3 regions of the Halobacillus sp. ABD4_316 genome follow, and region 1 is predicted to be linked to each of the others. Evidence: riboswitches for the same ligand, from Rfam matches in the RefSeq annotation. Region 1 holds a riboswitch; each other region holds the start of a gene.
What was found. A riboswitch is a leader RNA that binds a small molecule or an ion and turns the genes downstream of it on or off. The one in region 1 is predicted to bind thiamine pyrophosphate.

Region 1 (7,423 bases):
TCTATGATGTTTCCACATTGAAAGAGCCTTATAGAATCGAAGGAAAGAAAACAATGGGGCTTGAAATCGCAGAACAGACCGAATGGAAGCTGCCGGATGTCATTTTGTATCCGACCGGAGGCGGCGTCGGTTTAATCGGTATTTATAAAGCGATTCGGGAGCTCCAGCGACTGGGATGGGTAGAAGACGGGCGGATGCCGCGACTTGCTGCTGTCCAGTCAGAGGGCTGTGCCCCCATTGTGAAGGCCTGGGAAGAGGGACGGACAGAGTCCGATTTCTGGGAGGATGCAGATACGATGGCGTTTGGAATCAACGTTCCGAAAGCCATCGGTGATTTCCTTGTGTTGGAGGCGATCTATGAGTCCAATGGCTGTGCGGCTGCTGTATCTGAATCATCGATTCTGGAAGAACAGCAGCGGGCGGCGGAAATGGAGGGAACATTCGTCTGCCCGGAAGGTGCGGCTGCTTTTGCTGCTGCCCGGCAGCTGCGTCAGAAGAACTGGATCAAGGAAGAAGAGCACGTCGTCGTATTGAATACCGGAGCCGGCATCAAATATCCGGACACCGTAAACCTTGATATTCCAATCCTTCAACCTGGTGACACTTTGAAAAGAAAGGTATGATGAAAGTATTCTTAAAGAAAGTTGGGATAGAATGGAACGCATACAAATAGCAGAAGACCTCTCTTATTCACGCATTGTACACGGATTATGGCGTTTAGCCGACTGGAACCAATCGAAGGAAGAGACACTGGACTTGATTGAACACAATATCGATCAAGGCATAACGACATTTGACCATGCTGATATTTACGGAAGCTATACTTGTGAGAAGCTTTTCGGAGAGGTACTCAGTCTGAAGCCATCTCTCAGGGATCAGATGGAGATTGTAACGAAGTGCGGCATCGTACTTCCTTCAGAAAACCGCCCGGAGCATATGTCTCATCACTACAATACGACGAAAGAACATATCATCAAGTCGGTGGAACAGTCGCTTACCGATCTTCAGACAGAGTATGTAGACACTTTGCTGATCCTTCGTCCCGACCCGTTCATGGACCCTGCATCCACAGCTGAGGCCTTTATTCAGCTGCAGAAAGAAGGAAAAGTACGTACCTTTGGTGTGTCCAATTTCAAGGATCATCAATGGCAGATGCTTGAATCCTATCTGCCGTTTTCTCTTGTAACCAACCAGCTGGAACTTTCCGCCTACCAACTGGAAAACTTTGAAGACGGTACGTTAAACCTTTGTCAGCAGAAACGCGTCGCGCCCATGGCCTGGTCCCCTCTGGCCGGCGGAGAAGTCTTTACATCCAACGATGATAAAGCCGTGCGGCTGCGAGACACACTGGCGAAGATCCAGGAGGAAATCGGTGCCGAGGGCATAGATGAAGTCATGTATGCCTGGCTTTTGAACCATCCGTCCCGGATTATGCCGATCGTCGGATCCGGTAAAAAGAACCGGATCGCCGGTGCCGTTAGAAGCCTGGATTACACCCTTACTCATGATCAGTGGTTTGAAATTCTACAGAGCTCCATGGGCCATGATGTACCGTAATTCATTTACAAACGTTTGATTCTATAAAAAGGACCGGAACGACGCTCGTCATTGCGTCGTTCCGGTCCTTTTCAGCGTTTATAACTCTCCAACAGCCTTCCGGATATCCTCCGCTTTCGTAATGGCGGATATGACAGCTGTGCCGGATGCGCCGGCTTCCATCACTCTGTGTGCATTTTCCGTGGTGATGCCGCCGATGCCGACCACAGGCATGTCCGGCTGTCTATCTTTTAATTCTTTGATCCATTCCGTACCGGAAACCGGGTTGGCATCCTTTTTACTCGTTGTAGGATAGACCGGTCCTGCTCCAAGGTAATCAACGAGATCAACGGGGCTGTTTTCCCATTCATCCAGGTCGGAGACGGACAGACCGATCACCGCATCAGGATGTGCCTCCCGGATCCCCTTGACGTGTTCATCCGACTGACCGACATGGATGCCTTCCGCGTTCAATCGGCGGAAAAGGTCCACATCATCATTTACGATGAATAAAATACCGGCGGATTTACAGCGCTGCTGCAATGCAGCCGCCAGCTGATATTTTTCATCCCCCTGCAGCGCCCCTTCCCCTTTTTCCCGGAATTGGAAAGCCGTAATGCCCCCTTCAATCGCTTCGTCCAGGATGGATAAAGGGTCCCTGTCACAGTCCTGACTGCCCATGATCAAATATTTTCTGAGCTGCTGTTCCAAATTCACCGGTCCGCCTCCTCTTCTGCTCCCAGAGCATCGATAAACGCAGGAACAAATGTCCCGGGTCCTGACACATGAGGGTGAGAAGCGGCCTGTTCTGCTGCTTTACCAAAATGATAGAGACCGGCCCGGACGTTTCCTGCGCGGTCTCCTTCAATGGCAAGAAACGCAGTGAGAACGGCACCTAGCAGACATCCGGATCCTGTGACTTTTGAAAGCCATTGGTGTCCTGTATCGTTTTTGAAGACTTCTCCTTCATACCCGATCACATCGGTTTTGCCTGTGCAGACAGCCATCGTCTGATAAAGTTCAGAAACTTTGAGAGCAATCTCATCGGTATTGGAGGCTTCTCCAGAGTCCACCCCTTTTGTTTCGACTTTCTCTCCAGCAAGGAAAGCCAGTTCTCCCGCATTGCCTTTGATCACATCGACATGAACCGTCGACAATATTTTCCTACAGGCCTCTTCCCTGTAGGAGGTGGCAGCGACTCCTACAGGATCCAGAACGACAGGGACGCCGGCTTCATTCGCCGCTTTTCCCGCCTCCAGCATCGCTTCCACCTGCTGCTCGTTCAATGTGCCGATATTCAACAGAAGGCCGTCTGCCAAACGAGCGACATCCCCGGCTTCCTGAACGGCATTCGACATAATCGGCGAAGCGCCGAGAGCAAGCAGGCCGTTGGCTGTATAATTCATGACGACTGCATTGGTAATGTTATGAATCAAAGGGCGTTCACTCCGCAGCTTCTGGATCAATGTTTGTGTCATGGATGAAAAACCTCCCTGCGTACAGCGAAATGATTGGTCGGGCCGTCCCCTTTACCAAGATCGAAAGAATGGCGAATAGCCTCTGTCACAAAATGCTTGCCCTTCTCTACCGCCTGCGCGAGCGGATATCCCTGGCTCATATAAGCGGCTATAGCAGCCGAGTACGTGCAGCCTGTGCCATGGGTATTCGCTGAATCAATCCGTTCTTCTTCGAAGGTGTGCAGCTCATATCCGTCATATAGAAAGTCGACCGCTTTCCCTTTTAAATGGCCGCCTTTTACAAGCGCAGCACCGGCTCCCAGCTGTTCTACAATTTCCACAGCTGCTTCCTTCATATCCTCTTCATGATGGATCCTTCGATTGAGAAGGGTTTCTGTTTCCGGAATATTGGGGGTGACAAGCGTCGATTCTGGTACAAGATGCCTTTTTAAATAGATCTGTTCTTCCTGCTCTACAAGCGGATCTCCACTTTGAGCAATCATGACAGGGTCCATAATATACGGAGCATCGATGGTCTGCATCCAGTCTTTAATGACCTGCATCATTTCCTTATTGGCAATCATCCCTGTCTTCACAGCGTGCACCGGCATATCATCACTTACCGCAAACAGCTGCTCACGGAGGAAGGAGTCAGGGAGATGATGCACATCTTTGACTCCTGTCGTATTTTGGGCGACAACCGAAGTCACCACACTCATACCATAGCTTTTCAATTCCTGGAATGTTTTCAAATCGGCCTGGATGCCGGCTCCTCCACTTGGATCCGTACCGGCAATTGTTAATACACATGCGGGTTTCATTGAACCACTTCCTTTCCTATCAATCATTCTTTTCAATTGGATTTCATCAGGACTGCGGGAGCGGGCTTTCCACCTTCACTCTTGATAAAAGGAACACAGCAATGACCGCTCCTGACAGACTACTCACTAGAAACGACGGAAGAAACGCAAAGACCGCTGCTGAGCTTCCCATGAACCAGCTGGCGAAGGGAACGGCGGCCAGAGCACCAATCACACCTGTGCCCAGCACTTCTCCTGCTGCTGCAGAAAGCTTCCGTGCATAAACCTTATAAAATACACCGGCAAAAAACGCCCCGAACATACCTCCGGGAAAAGCCAGAATCGTCCCGAGTCCCAGCAGAAAACGCAGCAGGCCGATGACAAAAGCGACCGCCACCGCTGGAATCGGACCGAGCATTACGGCTGCCATGACATTGACGGCGTGCTGGACAGGGTAGGCTTTGGCTGCTCCAGCGGGAAACGATAAAAACTGCGAGCCTAGTGTACCTACGGCCACAAGGACGGCCATGAATGTAAGAATTCTGGTTTTATTCATCAGTCAGCTCCTTCCTGGGAATAAAATAAAAAACCAGGTCCACCGGGGACCTGGTTTTGATAGAAGAAGTCGATCAATGACGATCATGTGACTACTTCCCTCCGCTGGTATTAACCAGATCAGGTACGTAAGAGTCAGAAAGCGTCCATGCTTTCCTCTCAGCCTCTTCAGGCTCCCCTAGTAGTTTTGAAATCTATTCACTTGCATCCATCATAACAAAACTGGTTGAATCTGTCATCATCTCCTGCCTCATGCAGCCAGGCAAAAAGACTTCCGTTCACTGCGGCCCGGGCTTCTCTACTTTTTTCAGGAGCCACAGCCGCACACTCAGCTCCAGTAAAAATAAATCATCCGCGTTCAACAAGGACAACCCCGTCAGCTGTTCAATATTCCTCAGCCGGTGCAGAAGGGACTGCCGGTGCAGATTCAGTGCCCTCGATGTCTGGCTGACATTGCTGTTGTACTTGTTATAAACCATAAATGTATGAAGAAGCTCCGCCTGCCTTTTCTGATCATAATCAATCAGGGGCTGGAGAGTATCCTGAACAATATCCTCGATTTCTTTTTTATGGGATAAGGCCATCAAAAGCCTGTTCATCCTTGTCTCCTTAAAGAATGTCCGGCCCCCGGCCTCGTTCTGCTGCTCTCCCATCTGCAGGGCTGTCCGCGCTTCCTCATAGCTGTGATGGAAGACTTGATACCCTTCTTTATGACACGAAATCCCCCATTGGATCGTGACACCAGCCAGCAGTTCGAACAAACGCCTTTCGACAAGGTCCAGAAATTGATTCGCTGCTTCCTCACTGCCTGCTTTATCCGCCTCCAGAAAGATGATGACTCTCTCTTCATCAAAGGTCGTCATCACCTGCCGTCCCACCATGTGCCCGGCATAAGCGGCCTCCTTCTGGATGTAATAGTTGCGGCTCTGTAGAGAAGAAGAAGAGGGAAGCTGTCCATCGTTTCCTACTGAACGGCTTGCCGGCCGATGGAACAGAACCTCTCCGACAAAGCAGACGTAAGGTTTCTCAAGATCATAGCCGAGAAGCCTGGCTTTCGACAACAGCTGCTTGTCCATGCGCTGCTCCTGCTTCGCCAGTTCCAAAAGAAAGTTATCCTTGAGACGGATTTCTGTCATTTCGATGGCATTTTCCTTCACGAAATAAAGGGCACAGGCGGTCAGCGTGTGCTCAAGAATCGTCATCATCTCTGTTGTTACCTCTTGGTCCTTTTCCGGCTGAAACAACAAATATCCCTGTTTCTTATAGTTGGATAGAATCGTAAGCTGATAACAGCATTCTTCACCGATTTGATAAGCTTCTATAAAATGTGTAAGCGGGTGCTCCACACGGAAAGGATGCTCAATTAAAGAAACAACCGCTTCTTTACGCCCGTTCAACGCTTCAATCAGGGAAGAATCAAAATGCTGATTGGCCCGGATGTGCTTCAAATGGTCACTGATGGCATTGGGCAGCCCTGTGTATTGATAGAGGATGGTCGTGATTTCCTGAAGTCCCTTCCCATTCAGCACGCAATTGATCAATTCCTGACGGATCCCTTCGACATGCCTGTGAATCTTCTGTTTCTCATCATTGATTAACTGCAGCACGCCTTGAAGAATATCCGCAAACCGTACTTCCCAGGGGATTTCCACAAGCACGAGCTCATGTTGTTCAGCTAGAGCAATGATACGATCAGGGATTTTAAACAAATGACGGCCGGTGGCAAAAGCCAGAATGGAAGCATCTGACCGGATGACATCCTTCACGTAGGCCTCCAGGGCCGGGATATCCTCCCCGCATCCCACTCCCGTGCTGAGAACAAATTCATTGTTTCTCACAAAATTTTCGACAGGCGTCTCTATGACAGAGATCCACTCCACATCACGCTCATAAACAGGCGTCTGCACGTTCGCTTTCTCTAACATCGGCAGCTTCAATACCTCTTCCACAGGTACACCCATCCCCACTCCCCCTTTTTCAGTTGTCCATCCACGTTCGAACCGTATCTGTATCTACATTGTTTCCCGTAATGATCAAGACCACAGGCCCTTCCAAAATCGGCTGATCAAGGAGATAGCCGGCTCCAACAGCGGCTGCACCCTCTACGATAATTTTATGATGATCAAGGAGACTGTATAATCCCTCTTTAATACGGTCTTCCTGTAAAAGCACACCTTTATCCATCAACGACCGGGTCATAGAAAATGTATAACGGTTATCCTCACCAATGCCACCCAGCAGACTATCGGCCAGGGTATCCTCTTCTTCCAGCCTAACGACCGCCCCTTTTTTCAGACTGGCCTGCATGACGGCACTTCGTTCCATCGTCACCCCGGTGACTGAAACAGCAGGATCCATCTTTTTCAAAACGAATCCGATCCCGGATAAAAGGCCGCCTCCGGACAGCGGGATCACCACTTCTTTCAGTTCAGGAAGCTGTTCCATCAATTCAAGACCGATGGTTCCCTGTCCAGCAATCACCTCGGGGTCATCAAAGGGCTGGACGATCGTCATTCCATACTTAGATGCCAGCTCCCTGCAGCGAACAGCAGCTTCATCCTGACTGACCCCCGTCCGTTCGATATCCGCCCCCAGACGCTTCAGACGTCTAAGCTTCGCTTCTGGAACACGACGGGATAGGCAAACCGTACAAGGAATACCCATCTGCCGTGCTGCGTAGGCGGTGGCGATTCCATGATTTCCTGTAGAAAATGTTGTCACACCACGCTTTTTTTCATCTTCTGTTAAAGATAGCAGCTTGTTTGCCGCCCCCCTTATTTTAAAAGATCCTGTAGGATGGGATTGTTCCATTTTCAAGTAAACCGGCTGCCCTGAGCGGTCGGAGAAATACTCCGAATACACAAGCGGCGTCGGTTTCACGATGCTCCCGATACGTTTCCTCGCTTTCCACACATCTCTCAACAACAGCTGTTCCAAAGAATCCCCCCTGAAATAGATAAAAAATTCTGATTATTACTTATTATAGGGGATGGATTGATAGTCGGAAAAGGGGCAGAGAGGGGAATCTTTGTAAAACCCTCTAAAAAAAGCCCTCCCATGACGGGGAGGGCTTGA
Region 2 (7,423 bases), on a different contig from region 1:
CAGCATCCCCTGTATACGTGCCTCCGATGGTGCTGACTCCAATGATCCGACCGTTTTCTTCCACCAAACCGGTGACGTCCGTGTGTTCCAGGAAATCCGCGCCGAGCGCTGCGGCCGAAGCCGCATACGCTTTTGTCAGCTTTGGTGCGTCTACCTGTCCGTCTTCCGGCAGGTATAATGCTCCTGTAATCCTGTCGGAAAGAGACGGCTCTGTATCACGCATTTCATCACGATCGATCCACCGGGCTGTTTCACCGACCGCTTCCTGCGATTTCCCCAGCTGCTTCCACGCTTCCTTTTCCTCATTCGTAAGGGCAATTTTATACAACCCTTTCTGCTGGAGTCCGATATCCACCCCGCTGAGTTCTTTCAATTCAGCTGCAAGAGAAGGAAACATCGCCCGGCTCGTTCTCGCCATTTGAAAAAGCGGATCGTCCCCTTCCCATTCGGACTGAGCCCCAAGCATGCCGGCGGCGGCGCTTGATGCTTTCTGTCCAGTTTTCCCCCGGTCGATGACGAGGACTTTTTTCTGCCGCTTAACCAGCTGATACGCAATAGAATTCCCAATCACTCCACCACCCACAACAATTGCGTCATAAAACATCCCTTCATCTCCTTCCCAGTCGGTATTGATAACGGCGGACCGCCTTTTCCGCATCGTCTGCTAATAGAATGCCGGATAGTACAGCCGCTCCCGACGCTCCAAAGGGCTGAAGACGGCTGACATTTTCCGGTGTCAATCCCCCTATCGCGGTGACAGGCAGCGAGACTGCCTGTGTGACCCTCTGCAGAGCCTCGAGCCCGCGTCCCGCCGATCCAGGCTTGGATGCTGTCTCAAAGACATGTCCGAACAAAATAAAATCTGCTCCCCGTTTTTCTGCAGTGACAGCTTCTTCTACAGAATGGACCGAACACCCGGCGTTTAAAAAAGGAAAAGCCCGCTTAACCTCTTCGACCGGAAGACTGTGTCCGGCCAGCTGCACGTGAGGCACTGCTTTTGCCACGGCTACATCCACCCTGTCATTGATGACGAGCTTTTCGGTTGGAAACCCAAGGTCTGTCAAAGCATCTACAGTATCCGCCACTTCACTTGCGGACCACTGCTTTTCACGAAGATGGAAGAAATCAATCATCGGTTCAATCGCAGCCACCCTTGTGCACAGTTCCTCCCTGGACTGCCGCCCTGTGGAAATGACGTGCAGTTTCATTCACGTCCGGCTGCGATCGACTGTTTTAAATCAAACGGCCATTCCTCCATACGGTAAGCCATTTCCCAGAACATATATTCATACTGACTGCTGATGATAAACAATTCCTTCATCCGGGATCTGCCGGCATCTGTTTTCGCTTCAGCCAGTTCATCAAGGCGCTCGATCTGCTCTTCTACAAGCGTCCGGAACCAATCCCCTCCGTAAGCCGCAATCCATTCCTGATAGACCGGTTCTTCCGGTGACGATTCTTTCAAATGTTCGCCGACTTCATAATACAGCCAGTAGCACGGAAGAATCGTCGCAATCACATCCCCTAAGTCCCCGTTATACGCTCCTCTGTACATATGGGACGCATACGCATAGGCCGTTGGTGACGGTTTGAACTGCTCCCGCTCTTCCTGCGTAATGCCGAGCTGCTTCAAAAAATTCTCATGAAGCCCAAGCTCAGCTTCATACGTACTTTGAGCATGAGACGCCATATTGGCCATGACAGCCATATCTTCAGACTTTGCAGCTCCCAGTGACTGGACACGGGCAAAATGAGACAAGTAATACGAATCCTGAAGCACATAATAACGGAACTTTTCGAGAGGAAGCGTTCCCTCTCCAATCCCTGTGACAAAAGGATGGTGAAAACTTCCCTCCCAAATCTCATCCACGGCCTTTCTGATTTCTTCTGAAAATGTCATATCCACTCTCTCCTTTGTTGAACGATCCGCCACTGATTTTTCCCACTAAAAAAGCCACTTTCCCCGGCATAGGAAAAGTGGCTGATATACATTTATTTTCATAGACATGTATAGGTATCGGCCACTTCCCTACGCTGGTATAAACCAGATCAGGTTCCAAGAGTCTTAAAGCATCACTTTAATCTCAGCCTTTGAGAAGGCACCCCTAGTGGATCGCTCGTTATTCAATTCCCTTTCATCGTAACACGTTAGAATTTTTTGTCAAAAACAGATTTTCGACTGCCGTTCCACGGCTTTCTGGATACTGTTGGCGGTCCATGGAGGAATCGGGACGGGACTCTCGTTTAGACCCGGCTCGACCCAGACCATGTCCGCCACTTCTTCCGGACTCTTTATATAGGGCTCTCCTGTGAAATCCGTAGTCAAAAACACGATATTCAGAACCTGGATATCCCCGATTAAAAAAGTATTGCTGTGTACATAGGTAAGGTCCCCATCCAAAGTGAGGCCGATCTCCTCTTTAATTTCACGGCGGACGTTATCTTCCAGCACATCAAGGGAATCCGGACTGAACTCCATTTTCCCTCCAGGCAGCGAATACAATCCTCCCGCGTGCTCCTCTTCCGGTGACCTTTGAATAAGTAGAATATGGTCCTCTTTCATAATGGCCGCTTCTACGTTTATGATATAAGAATACGACATATACAAACCTCCTTTTTTAACCAATCCTTACCAAATTCGACACACCGCTTCAATTTCCTCCCCCTCATGAAGAAAAGACTATTGAGCATATTCATAGTGTCTCTTTATTATAAACCGTTACACAGAACGGATAATAACGTCTTTGACTTTCTGCATCGCTCCATCAATGGCAGAAGCCTTCAGGGAAGCGAGGTAGACAACGACACCTGCTCCTTCTTCCACCTTACCAAAGCGCTGGATATCCACGATAATGGTCCTCTGCAGGGAAGGACAAGTCAAGTCATTTCATTCTAAAAACACCCGCCCTTTTCAGGACGGGTGTTTTTTTATGCTCATCTCAGGTAAAATATGGCTCGGAGAGGAGGAAAACAATGACACAACTGAAAGTCCTTTCTGCGTGGAACATCCTTCCCGCTGCGCTTTTGATCACTGCCGGATGGTTTCTGTTGGATGTCAATCCATCCAACACCTACACGGGATCCCTCTTTCTTATCCTGTTCTGGACAGTGAAAAGCGGACTGGACGCCTGGAGGTATCACTTGATCCGCCAAAATAAGCATGCCATTTTAAACTTCGGCTTTACCGCTGTCAGTCTTGTCTTGTTGTTTTATGTCCTCTAAGGGAAGGCAGCAGTTAAAGAGAACCATCCACTTATAAGGAGCGGATACATATGTTAAAAAAGATTCGAATCCTCTTATCAGTCATAATCATCCTTTTGTCCGGCTACGGATTATGGACAGATAAATCAGGAGACCTTTTGTCTTTCACTCTCGCAGGTTTTGCCATTCTTATGGTTATCCTTGGCCTTGAAGAACAAAAAGAAACAACCAAAAAGCGTGCCTCCATTTATTATGCGGTCTCTGTTTTCTGTCTGTTTACTTCCATAGCCGGATTCATCCAATAATAAGAGTCCCTTTAGATGAGATCCCTATTCCTGCAAACGCGACTTAAACATCCTAGATCGCATAAGGGAAGGCGACGTGGAGTGTTCGATGGTGACGCCTGTGGAAAAGCATAAGGTGAAGATCCACTTGGGCAGGTGGTTTTCGTGCCCAAGTCAGCTGAGGCCGTGCCCGCGGCGGGCATCCACCGATAGGCGGAGCGTGACAATCGCAGTCCCCCCCTCGAGGAGAAAAGCTTTTCTACATGAGGAGAGCCCCTGGAGAGGGGCTCTTTACACCAACGTATGGATAAAATCAATTTCACTCATCACCTGTATGCCGTTCCGTTCAAGCAGGGCCGCCGTGACCCCTTTTCCAGTAACCTGTCTCCCGCTGAACGTGCCGTCATAGACGAGGGTACTGCCGCAGGACGGGCTTCCCTCCTTCAACACTACCGTATCAATCTGCAGATCTCTTACCGTTTCCAACGTCAAATATGCCCCTCTTATGTACGTCTCTGTTACATCGGTTCCTGTCTTTTCCATTACACGGGCCCGGCCTTTCAGGACATCCTCTCCATCACCGCCGATAATCTCTGCCGGAGGGCGCGGGACCATGAATCCTCCCAGCAGTTCCGGGCAGGCGGGAACCGCTTTCTTTTCCAATATTAATTTTTGAATTTTCTCCTGGAGGCAGTCGGTGCCATCGTAGCGCACTTTCATACCAGCCAGACAGGAACTGATCAAAATCACCCTTCTTTTCCTCCCTTTATCTTTTATTAAAAAGAAAGTCCAGACCCTGCTGACAGAGTCCGGGCCTTCCACCTAAACCACTTCCATCAGACAGACACTGAAATACTCTCTTTCATCTGATACGACACGCTGAAGCAGAAAACCGCTCGATCTGCCCAGTTGAATCATATCTTCCGGATCATATTTATAGGAGTTCTCTGTATGGATTCTTTCCTGCTTTTTCATCTCAATGGTATACCCGCCGACGGAAAGAACCTGATCCCTGACGCTTTCCAGGTGCATTTCAATTCTCCCGGCAGTTGAATTATAAAGAGCCACATGAGAAAAACTCTCCACATCAATCGATGCTCCATGTTCACGATTCATCCTTGTGATCAAGTTTTTATTAAACGCTGCGGTCACCCCTGCCGCATCATCATAAGCGGCTTCTATGATCGTTTCGTCTTTTTTGCGATCAACTCCGAGGATCAGCTGATCGCCGGGTTGCAGGAGGCTTCGGATATTTCCGAGAAAACGCTCTGCCTCCTCCGGTTCAAAATTTCCGATCGTAGAGCCTGGGAAGAAAACGACTTTCTTCTTCCCCTTCAAATCAGGGAGTGTAAACGGCTGTGTATAGTCCGCACTGACGCCTTGAATATGAATCCCCGGATACGATGTCTGCAGCTGAGTCACCGTATCCGCCAGAAATTCTTCAGAAATATCGATGGGAATATAGCTTTCAATGTTCTTCACATGATCCAGCAGAATTTTCGTCTTTTTACTGCTGCCGCTGCCCAGCTCAATCAGGGCGGATGGTTCATGGAAAACGGATTTCCATGCACTCAGGTTTTCCAGAAGAATCTGCGCTTCTGTCCGTGTCTGGTAATACTCCGGCAGATCTGTAATCTGTTCAAACAGCTGTGACCCCTGCTCATCGTATAAAAATTTAGAGGAAATCCATTTCTTTTCTTCTAAAAGACCGGTGAGAATATTGGATGGCGCCTTTACATTCAAATGCGCCTTCATACATCCTCCGCCAATCGGATACCGCTGAACTGCCAGCGCATCTGCGGATGGAAAAAGTTCCGGTACGTCGCCCGGATATGGGACTGCGGTGTAACACAGGAGCCTCCACGGAGAACGATCTGGTTCGCCATGAATTTGGCATTGTATTCACCAAGAGCTCCGTCCAGTGGTTTATTTCCCGGGTAGGGAACGTATGGGCTCTGTGTCCATTCCCACACATCGCCGTATGCCTTTTCGATCGTTCCATCTCCCTTATAAATGGAATGCGGCTGATACTGCTCATGCTCCATAAAGTGACCGTCCACCTCAAGCGCTTCCATGGCATGCTCCCACTCCTGTTCTGTCGGAAGCCTGTGCCCGGACCATCTCGCATACGCGTCGGCTTCGTAAAAGCTGACATGGCTGACCGGAGCATCCAGATCAATTTTCTGCAGACCGGAAAGTGTGAACATGTGCCATTCCCCGTCTTTATTCACCCAGTACTGAGGATGCTTCCACTGATGTTCCTTCACCGTTCCCCAGCCGTCCGAAAGCCAGTGCTCGGGCTGTTCATAGCCACCTGCCTCCATAAACTGCATGAACTCCCCGTTTGTTACCGGCCTGTTGGCAATGCGGTACGGATGAAGGTACGTTTTGTGGCGCGGACCTTCATGGTCAAAAGCAAACCCCTCCCCGTTATGACCGATTTCCGCGACCCCTTCTTCGAATTCAAAGAACGAAAGCTCAGGAGCACGGCCATAGGAAGCATCCACCTGCTCCTTGAATACCGGATAAAGCGGGTTATAGGAAAAGTTGTATTTGATGTCCATTAAGATGAGCTCCTGGTGCTGCTGTTCGTGCTGCAGACCGATTTCCACAAGCCCGTCAATATCTGCGTCACCGACACGTCCGGCAAGCAGGCGGCTCATTTCCTGATCCACATGACGGCGGTAATCCATCGTTTCCTCCACCGTCGGGCGGGTAATCAAACCACGCCTCTCCTGCGGGTGGAATTCTCCGACGGTTTCATAGTAGGAGTTGAAGAGGAATAGGAACGCCTCGTTATAATGCCGGTAATCAGGAATGTACACTTCCAGAATGAATTTCTCGAAAAACCATGTCGTGTGCGCCAGGTGCCATTTCGCCGGACTCACATGCTTAGCCGCCTGGACGACAAAGTCTTCCGTCTTCAGCGTTGCAACAAGCTTCTCTGTGAATGTTCTCGTTTCTGTATAGACACTTAATACACTTTGATGGGTCGTTTCCATATAGCAGCTCCTTTTACTCTGTGGTATTCCCAACAGCAGGAATAGGGTTTTCCTTGAAAATACGGGCCAGGTGCAGCGTATTGTAGGCAAGCATCTTCACATGACCTTTTGTAAACTCATTCTCCTGTCCGCCGCCTTCATCCAGATAAGACGCGCCGGGACCGGCTTCTCCGACCCAGTAGGCATCCACATTCGGCGGAATGACGAAACCGATATGGGAAAGCCCGTAAATAATGGAGGCAGCGGCGTGCTTCGCTCCATCTTCGTTCCCGGTAATGACGACGCCTCCGACTTTGTTGTAGTAGACCGCCTGCCCTTTTTCATTCGTTTCACTGCTGCTTCCATACAAACGTTCCATCGCCACGCTTGCGATGCTGCTTTTCTCCCCGAGCCAGAGCGGTGTTCCGATCAGAAGGATGTCCGCTTCTTTGACCTTTTCAAAAATCTCCGGCCACTGGTCTCCGCCCCCGAGGTCCTTCGCCACGCCGTTTGGAATATGATAATCCGCCAGACGGACCGTTTCCGTATGTACCCCTTCATTCTCCAGAATATCGAGTACCTCCCGCCCGAGAGCTTCGGTATGGGATGTTTCATCCGATGTTTTCTTTAAGCTGCAGTTCAAGATCAGCGCTTTCAAATCTGCCATCGTTTCAAACCTCCTTATAAGTATATTGAATCCTTTTTCCCTTCTGCCTTTATTTTAATCCTGCTTTTTCCAATTTGTAAGGTAAATGACAAAATCTTTACACATGTTTACATTTGAATATGGGCATTTTAGGAGAGAAGAATGGATGAAGGAGTGTGTATGAATGTTCAAATTGAATGACAAAGCGCCTGATTTCACCCTTCCGAAAATTACCGGCGGGGAATTCTGTTTCTCTGAGGATTTAAAAAGCCATGACGAGGATCACTGGCATTTGATTATATTTTTCCGTG
Region 3 (7,423 bases), on a different contig from region 1:
AAATATATCAAAGCCACTATTTTTAAAGTTAATGTAGGTCATATCCTGAGATTGCAGTATCTCTTTTATTTGTCCTAACTTAATGGTGTTAAACACGAGTTCTTTCTGTACAGCATTTAGGGCAATTAACTCAGCCTTTCTCTCCTGCTGTTCTATTCTCTGTCTCTGCTCCTTAAACTGTCTATTAAGGTTGTACCTAGTATTCAACCAAGTAATTAATCCCCCAATGATTGTACCTACTATACCTGATATTAATGATATGTAATCCAAGCTAATTCTCCTTTATTTATAAGGGTTATGTTAGTCATGAGATTTGTTACATGGCATACATCGGATGGATTTCATGCCTTGCACACTTCATTTCCTTCACATGATCGTGGATCGCTTCCAGGTAAGGGAAGGTGCGTCGGTTCAGCATCGTTTCCGCGGATACCATCACGCCTTCATGCGAGAGACGCTGGGAGTTCTCCACCATCCGGTCGAAGAATTTCTTCCGGTTTTCCTCGGAAGGCTTGCGCTCCATGCGGGCGAATCCGGTGTGGATGAATTCTTCAAGCGTTCCCCAGTTATGCGAAATATGTAAAACATCAAGATAGGGGATGATCGGGATATAGCGCTCATAAGGAAGCGTCAAGTTGGAATTGATCTGTGTGCGTACGCCGCGTTCATGAGCGTATTTCAACAGGGGCAGCACATAGTTTTCGACGGATTTTTTCGACATCATCGGCTCCCCGCCGGTAATGCTCAAAGTCCTCAGATGAGGAATCTCGTCCAGTCGCTTCCGGATCAAATCCATCGGCAGCGCTTCGGGGTCCCTCTGCTGCAGGGTATATCCGACCGCACAGTGCTCGCAGCGCATATTGCACAGCGTCGTCGTCGTAAATTCAATATTGGATAACGTCATATGCCCGTGTTCCTTCACGTCCATGTAGGCTTCCCACGGGTCAAACTCAGGTGTAAGCTTCTGAAGCTTCATGTTGGTACTCATAAAATATGAAACTTCCTTTCTATTTAATTGATTCGGTCTTAACCTTTCCTATTCTAACATTATTCAAGCTCGAACTATACCATTCCTTCTTGACGAACGTGAAAAAGAAGCAGGAAACGCCTGCATATCGAAAAAGGAGTTTCCCCGTGTGACAACGAAAGGAAAAGGGTAGACGAATAGATAAAGGAGGACACCATCGATGCAGCCAACCGTTATGATTACCGGATCCTCCAGCGGATTCGGACAGCAGACCGCTGTGAAATGTGCAGAGAAAGGCTTCCGTGTCATTGCAACAATGCGGAATATGGAAAAAGCGTCGGTTTTCCAAAACGCAGACCTGACGGAAGACGTGAAGCAGAAGATTGAAGTGTGGCAGCTGGATGTCACGGATGATACCTCGATTGAACGTTTTAAGGAAAAAGCAGAACAACTGGAGCGGGTGGATGTGCTCGTGAACAACGCGGGCTATGCGGTAGGAGGGTTCCTGGAACAGGTCCCACTTGAGGAATACCGCCGGCAGTTCGATACGAACGTCTTTGGTGTTATAGCCGTCACGAAGGCTGTTCTGCCCGTCATGAGGCGCCAAGGGTCCGGAAAAATACTAAATGTCAGCAGTGTCAGTGGATTGATCGGTTTTCCGGGGTTATCGGCGTATGTATCGTCCAAGCATGCGCTGGAAGGACTTTCTGAAAGCCTGCGCTTTGAACTGCAGCCATTCGGCATTGATGTCGCGTTGATTGAACCAGGCTCTTTTCAGACGAATATCTGGTCGTCCGGTATGAAGCTTCCAGAGGAAGTACACAATCCTTCGTCGCCGTATGCTTCCTACATAAAAGGACTGTGGAGTGCCTTGAACGAAGAGTCACGGGCCCAGCCGGCTTCCGTCGCCGACCTCATGACAGGACTGATCCAAAAAGACAAGCTGAAAAAACTGCGTTATCCAGTCGGAGCGGGCGTCCGTACCAACGTGCTTTTGAAAAGGATTCTTCCATGGGCATGGCTCGAAAAGGCGGTATTGAAACGGATATTAGGTTCCACCAAAACAAAAGGAGGAAAACCAGATGGCCGAGTACAGCATTCTTGATGGGGCAGAGGAAATCAAATACGAGGGCAATGAGGTGGGGATACTCGTCTCCCACGGGTTCACAGGGACGACCCAGAGCATGCGTCCGCTCGCAGAAGCATACGCACGCGAAGGCTATACCGTTTACTGTCCACGGTTGAAAGGACACGGCACAGCACCGGAGGATATGGAGACGACGTCCTATAAGGACTGGATCGAATCAGTGGAGAGCGCCTATCAATGGCTGAATGAACGGTGCAGTTCTATATTCGTCGTCGGTTTATCCATGGGAGGAACGCTTGCCCTTTATATGGCCGGTGAGCATAAGGACATCCAGGGGGTTATTCCGATCAATGCAGCAATCGACATCCCGGTGATGGAGGAGAGTGCGGCGACAGACGAACGTTTTCTTGATGCCATCGGCTCCGATATTAAAGACCCCGGCCAGGATGAACTGGCCTACGACAAAACACCGGTCAAATCCATTACCGAAATCACGGTCTTAATGGATCATGTGAAAAAGCGGCTTGATACGATTCACTGCCCGATTCTGATTTTCGTCTCGGATGAGGATCACGTCGTCTCGCCCAATAATTCAGAAGTGATCTTTGATTCGGTCTTTTCGGAGCACAAGGAGCTTGTCCATTTGGAAAACAGCTACCATGTCGCAACACTGGATCATGACCAGGATTTGATTGTCGAGCGCAGTCTGGAATTCTTCCAGATGTATACGAATACAAAATAGACTCCATTGCCCGGGAAATAAGTTTTGTCATCGGAGAGAAGTTTGATATAATAGAAGCATAGCAAGAAGAGTAATCGGTACAAAGCCTACAAGGGGAGCCTAGCGGCTGAGAGTGAACCTCGTTCAGACCCTTCGAACCTGTCAGTTAGTACTGGCGCAGGGATGGCGGCTTTTTTGATGGTGCAATGCATTCGGGATCCCTCCATCAGGAAGCGTCCCTGTCTGCATTGCTTTTTTTGTGTCTTTTTTTAAAGGAGGAATGCTGGAATGAGAAACCGCAGAGTCCTATTTTTAGTAGAAATTGCGATCTTTTCCGCATTAGCACTACTACTGGATATCCTTCCGTTTTTATCATTTAAATTATGGGCCCAGGGCGGTTCCGTTTCGTTTGCAATGGTGCCGGTCTTCATTATGGCCTTCCGCTGGGGCGTGAAGGGAGGCGCGGCTACTGGACTGCTGCTCGGCATCTATCAGATTTTGACCGGTGCCTATATCATCACCCCTTTGCAGACGCTGTTGGACTACATTGTGGCGTTTGCGGTGATCGGTGCGGCAGGAATCGTGGCCAAACCGCTTTGGAATGCGATCCGCTCCAAGGAAACGAAAGCTCTCGTCGGGTGGATCATCGCGGGGTGCTTTATCGGCAGTGTACTCCGCTTCTTCGGTCACTTCGCAGCAGGGATCATCTTTTACGGTGAGTTTGCGCCGGAAGGACAGCCGGTCTGGCTGTACTCCCTCGTTTATAATGGCGGATACATGCTGCCTGCGTTTATCTTAAGCGCCATCGTAATCAGCCTTTTGTTCATACAGCGTCCAAAGCTGCTGCTTCATTAAATGAGAAAAGTCTTCTGCCCCTGCGGTAGAAGGCTTTTTTTTCCATGTTTGAAACACCCCCGGGTAGTGAAAAGACAGGCAGAGACCAGGGGGGATAAGAATGAAAAAAATAAAGGGGTTATTAAAGAAGAAATGGGTCTGGCTGCTGCTTTTGATCGTGCTGATCCTTTCGGTCATGATTGCCTATCATACCTCATGGAAAGCGCTCCCGGAAGGCGTTTCCTACGAGGGCGGTGTCCATCAGATGGAGGATATCGAGTTTTTCCGTGACCTCTCCTATGAGAATCAAGAGGGGGATACGGTTCATGATCTTCAGGTTTTTGAGGAGATGTATGCCACTATAGGGGAAGCGGATGATTTTATTGTCGCTGATATGTTTCTTTTCAACGGCTACACGAACGGGAAAAATGAATTTCCCGAAATCAGCAGTCGTCTCGTGGACGCTGTATTAGAAAGAAAAGAAGAAGTGCCTGAGCTTGAAGTCGTGTTTATTACCGACCAAATCAATACCATTTACGGCTCCTATGAATCGGAAACAATCCGCCGCCTGGAAGATGGCGGGGTGAACGTCGTCTTAACCAATCTGGACAAACTGAGAGATTCCAATCCGTTATACTCGAGTGCGTGGCGTCTGATGTTTTCCTGGATGGGTAACGGAGGAGAAGGGTGGATCGGCAATCCGATTGCCAAGGAGGCCCCTGACGTGACGCTTCGATCCTACATGAAGCTGTTGAATATTAAGGCGAACCACCGGAAGCTGCTTGTGACTGAGGATTCAGCCGTTGTATCCACGGCTAACCCTCATGATGCCAGTGGGTACCATGAGAACGTCGCTTTCAAAATGGACGGTCCGATTATAGAGGATATTTTGGAAGCAGAAGAAGCGGTGGCCCGCTATTCCGGCGGGGAATTCATCGACTACAGCAGCTATGAATGGGAAGAGCAGGAAGGACCGCTTCAGACACAGTTCGTGACCGAAGGAAAGATCTATGACGCCGTGCTGGAAGAGCTGGAGGACGCTGGTAAAGGGGATGACGTATGGATCGGGATGTATTATTTAGCGGATAAAAAGGTGACCGCCCGGATCGATGAAGCGGCCAACCGCGGGGCTGAAGTACGCATCATTATGGATCCCAATAAAACCGCGTTCGGCCATGAGAAGCCGGGGCTCCCCAATTTGCCGGTGGCTGCCGAGCTGAAGAACCTCGGAAATGAGAACATCAAGCTGCGCTGGTATGACACGAACGTCGAGCAGTATCATACGAAAATGCTGTATATAGATGGGCCGGATGATGACGCCATCGTCGCCGGTTCCGCCAACTATACGAGAAGAAACCTGTCCAACCTTAACCTGGAAGCGGATGTCGTCATCCACGGGCCCGGGGAGGAGGAGGTCTTCCAGGAGGTCAACGATTACTTCACGAGGATCTGGTCCAATGAAGACGGCCATTATACAACCGACTATGAAACCTACCAGGACAATCTGACGTCCATCCGCTATGCTACGTATTATCTGCAGAAGTGGACATGGTTTACAACTTATTAAACAGAAGCCCCTGACGCATGTTTTGCGTCAGGGGCTTTTTTATCAGGAGAGAATTGCCTGAGCTTTTGCAGGATTGGTTATGATAAGAAGTACTTTTCCTTCATCCAGGTCTTCTTCATATTGTCCAGCTTCTTCTTTGGAGAATCCGATTTCCTGCATCTTTGTGCGGAGCTCATCGCCTTTTTTACTGAAGATATTCGTGATGACGCTTTTCGCATCCTGCTCGGAAGCACCAATCGTATTCGCATTCACACTCTTCGAAATCCGTTCGGTCCGGTCATCATCATGGGACAGGATGTAAATCTCTTCGTTATCAATGCCTTCGTTCTTCAGTTTTTCTACCATATCCTTCAACTGTTCATCATTTGTGTATTCACGTACAAGTGGTTTCATTTTTTCACCGCTCCTTTTTTTATATCATGTTCTACAGTAAAATTACCCGTTATTTTCTATTGTTAATCGGAATATGGGAAGAGAAGGAAATCTGAATGTGTTGTCGAATGGTAAGGATATTGGAGGGAAAAGAGATGAACAATCAGATCATTGCTACATTTTCGATCGCCGCCTGTGACCCCGGCCGTGAGGAATGGGGCGTGGCCGTACAGTCCAAGTTTTTAGGCGTCGGCTCCGTCGTTCCATGGGCGAAAGCAGGTGTGGGAGCGGTGGCCACCCAGGCTTTTGCCAACCCTGCCTACGGTCCGGAAGGGTTGAAACTCCTTGAGGCAGGGTTGTCTGCGGAGGAAGTCATCGAAAAGTTAACGGACGAAGACCTTCAAAAGGAAGACCGTCAAGTCGGAGTTGTCGACCGTTCCGGTCAGGCAGCGACTTTTACCGGGAAAGACTGTTATGACTGGGCTGGGGGAATCACAGGGAAGCATTATGCGGCTCAAGGAAACATATTAGTAAATGAAGAAACGGTGACCCATATGGGACATGCGTTTGAACAATCGGAAGGCCCCCTGGCCGAACGTCTCATTAGAGCCATCCAAGCGGCGCAGGAAGCAGGGGGAGACAGCCGAGGAAAGCAGTCGGCGGCCGTGCTCGTCGTTCGTGATCAAGCAGGCTACGGCGGACTAAGCGATGTCGCTGTAGATCTCAGAGTGGACGATCATCCTGAGCCGATCAAGGAACTGGAGCGGATTTACCAGCTGCACCAATTGTACTTTGGTGAAACGAAGGAAGAGGATGTCCAGCTGATCGATGAAGATGTAAAAAGGGAAATGGTAGGCCATTTAGTCCGTCTTGGCTGCCTTGAAAGTAAGGAAGTTGATGACGAGGTGTTCTATGAATCCTGGACGACGTACCTGCATACCGAAAACTTCGAAGGTCGTGAGCTGGACCAGGGGAAAGTCGATCGGAAGGTGCTGGATTTTATGAAGAGTCAGCCAGGTAAAAGCGAAAGAAGATAAAGGAAGAGGGGATGGGGCATGGAGGTCGCAGCGATTACATCGGCCGTTTTATTTTGTTTCGTGGCTGTGTTTCAAGTGTTACTCGCGTCCGGTTTTCCGCTCGGGGAAGCGGCCATGGGGGGGTCCCACCGCGTCCTGCCGGCGAATTTGAGAGTCGCCAGCGCACTGAATGCCCTGCTGTTGGTTTTTATGGCCGGTATCGTTCTTCAGCATGCATTTCAATTCTCTGATCTGCTCCGATTTTTACCCACTACGATTCTCATGTGGGTAATCATCATTTTCATGGGCATCAACACATTGATGAACTTAATCTCAAGGAGTAAAAAGGAACGTCTGATCATGACTCCTGTTTCAGGCCTGTTGTTCATCCTATGTTTATGGGTGGTGTGATTTAAGGCGTCTCTTTGAGATAGGGAGAATGATCAACATAAGGGTTCCGGTTATTCTTACCAGCACCGGAACCCTTATTTTAAGAGAAAGCTACATAGCGATCCTTCGGGGGATAAAATCAGGACGTCTCTTTGCGGATGTTTACGTATTTTTTTACATAGATCAACAAACTTAAAATAAATAAGGCTTGAATCAATCTAGTCAGCAGTCCGACCGAAATATGGGTGTTTATCGAGAATAGAAGGAGTGGTTTTTCTATATGAAAGCCTAACAAAATATGGATAAAGTTGTAGATTCCTGTCAGCCATATGAATACAAGCAGTGTTTTTTTCATAGTGGTCACCTTCCATCATGGTTTTATAAAAGAAAATTTTCCCTGTTTATATGGTAACATTACCCATTTTCTGTATACTAGAGGAACGGCTGAAGGAAGCTCTGGATGATATTC

Region 2: it holds a riboswitch for thiamine pyrophosphate, as region 1 does, so the genes downstream of both, tenA (thiaminase II) here and thiW (energy coupling factor transporter S component ThiW) in region 1, are expected to answer to the same signal.
Region 3: it holds a riboswitch for thiamine pyrophosphate, as region 1 does, so the genes downstream of both, thiT (energy-coupled thiamine transporter ThiT) here and thiW (energy coupling factor transporter S component ThiW) in region 1, are expected to answer to the same signal.

What each region holds. Positions count from the first base shown of each region.
Region 1 covers NZ_JBSWZA010000002.1:288,258-295,680, reverse strand. Annotated here, with positions in the region: gene ACXAJH_RS08580 (threonine synthase) at 1-623, shown strand, start outside; gene ACXAJH_RS08575 (aldo/keto reductase) at 655-1,557, shown strand; gene thiE (thiamine phosphate synthase) at 1,636-2,253, opposite strand; gene thiM (hydroxyethylthiazole kinase) at 2,250-3,014, opposite strand; gene thiD (bifunctional hydroxymethylpyrimidine kinase/phosphomethylpyrimidine kinase) at 3,011-3,814, opposite strand; gene thiW (energy coupling factor transporter S component ThiW) at 3,861-4,349, opposite strand; TPP riboswitch at 4,429-4,538, opposite strand; gene ACXAJH_RS08550 (PucR family transcriptional regulator) at 4,627-6,309, opposite strand; gene ACXAJH_RS08545 (pyridoxal-phosphate dependent enzyme) at 6,326-7,285, opposite strand.
Region 2 covers NZ_JBSWZA010000001.1:80,769-88,191, reverse strand. Annotated here, with positions in the region: gene thiO (glycine oxidase ThiO) at 1-604, opposite strand, end outside; gene tenI (thiazole tautomerase TenI) at 609-1,208, opposite strand; gene tenA (thiaminase II) at 1,205-1,900, opposite strand; TPP riboswitch at 2,010-2,117, opposite strand; gene ACXAJH_RS00535 (NUDIX domain-containing protein) at 2,162-2,602, opposite strand; gene ACXAJH_RS00530 (hypothetical protein) at 2,720-2,881, opposite strand; gene ACXAJH_RS00525 (hypothetical protein) at 2,974-3,222, shown strand; gene ACXAJH_RS00520 (hypothetical protein) at 3,273-3,506, shown strand; gene ACXAJH_RS00515 (2-thiouracil desulfurase family protein) at 3,777-4,235, opposite strand; gene egtD (L-histidine N(alpha)-methyltransferase) at 4,308-5,240, opposite strand; gene egtB (ergothioneine biosynthesis protein EgtB) at 5,237-6,487, opposite strand; gene ACXAJH_RS00500 (flavodoxin family protein) at 6,501-7,133, opposite strand; gene ACXAJH_RS00495 (peroxiredoxin family protein) at 7,297-7,423, shown strand, end outside.
Region 3 covers NZ_JBSWZA010000005.1:168,213-175,635, forward strand. Annotated here, with positions in the region: gene ACXAJH_RS17725 (hypothetical protein) at 1-270, opposite strand, end outside; partial or broken gene yfkAB (radical SAM/CxCxxxxC motif protein YfkAB) at 326-988, opposite strand; gene ACXAJH_RS17735 (SDR family oxidoreductase) at 1,188-2,072, shown strand; gene ACXAJH_RS17740 (alpha/beta hydrolase) at 2,050-2,796, shown strand; TPP riboswitch at 2,878-2,976, shown strand; gene thiT (energy-coupled thiamine transporter ThiT) at 3,064-3,630, shown strand; gene ACXAJH_RS17750 (phospholipase D family protein) at 3,731-5,176, shown strand; gene ACXAJH_RS17755 (YflT domain-containing protein) at 5,219-5,569, opposite strand; gene ACXAJH_RS17760 (DUF1028 domain-containing protein) at 5,704-6,585, shown strand; gene ACXAJH_RS17765 (hypothetical protein) at 6,604-6,975, shown strand; gene ACXAJH_RS17770 (hypothetical protein) at 7,094-7,309, opposite strand.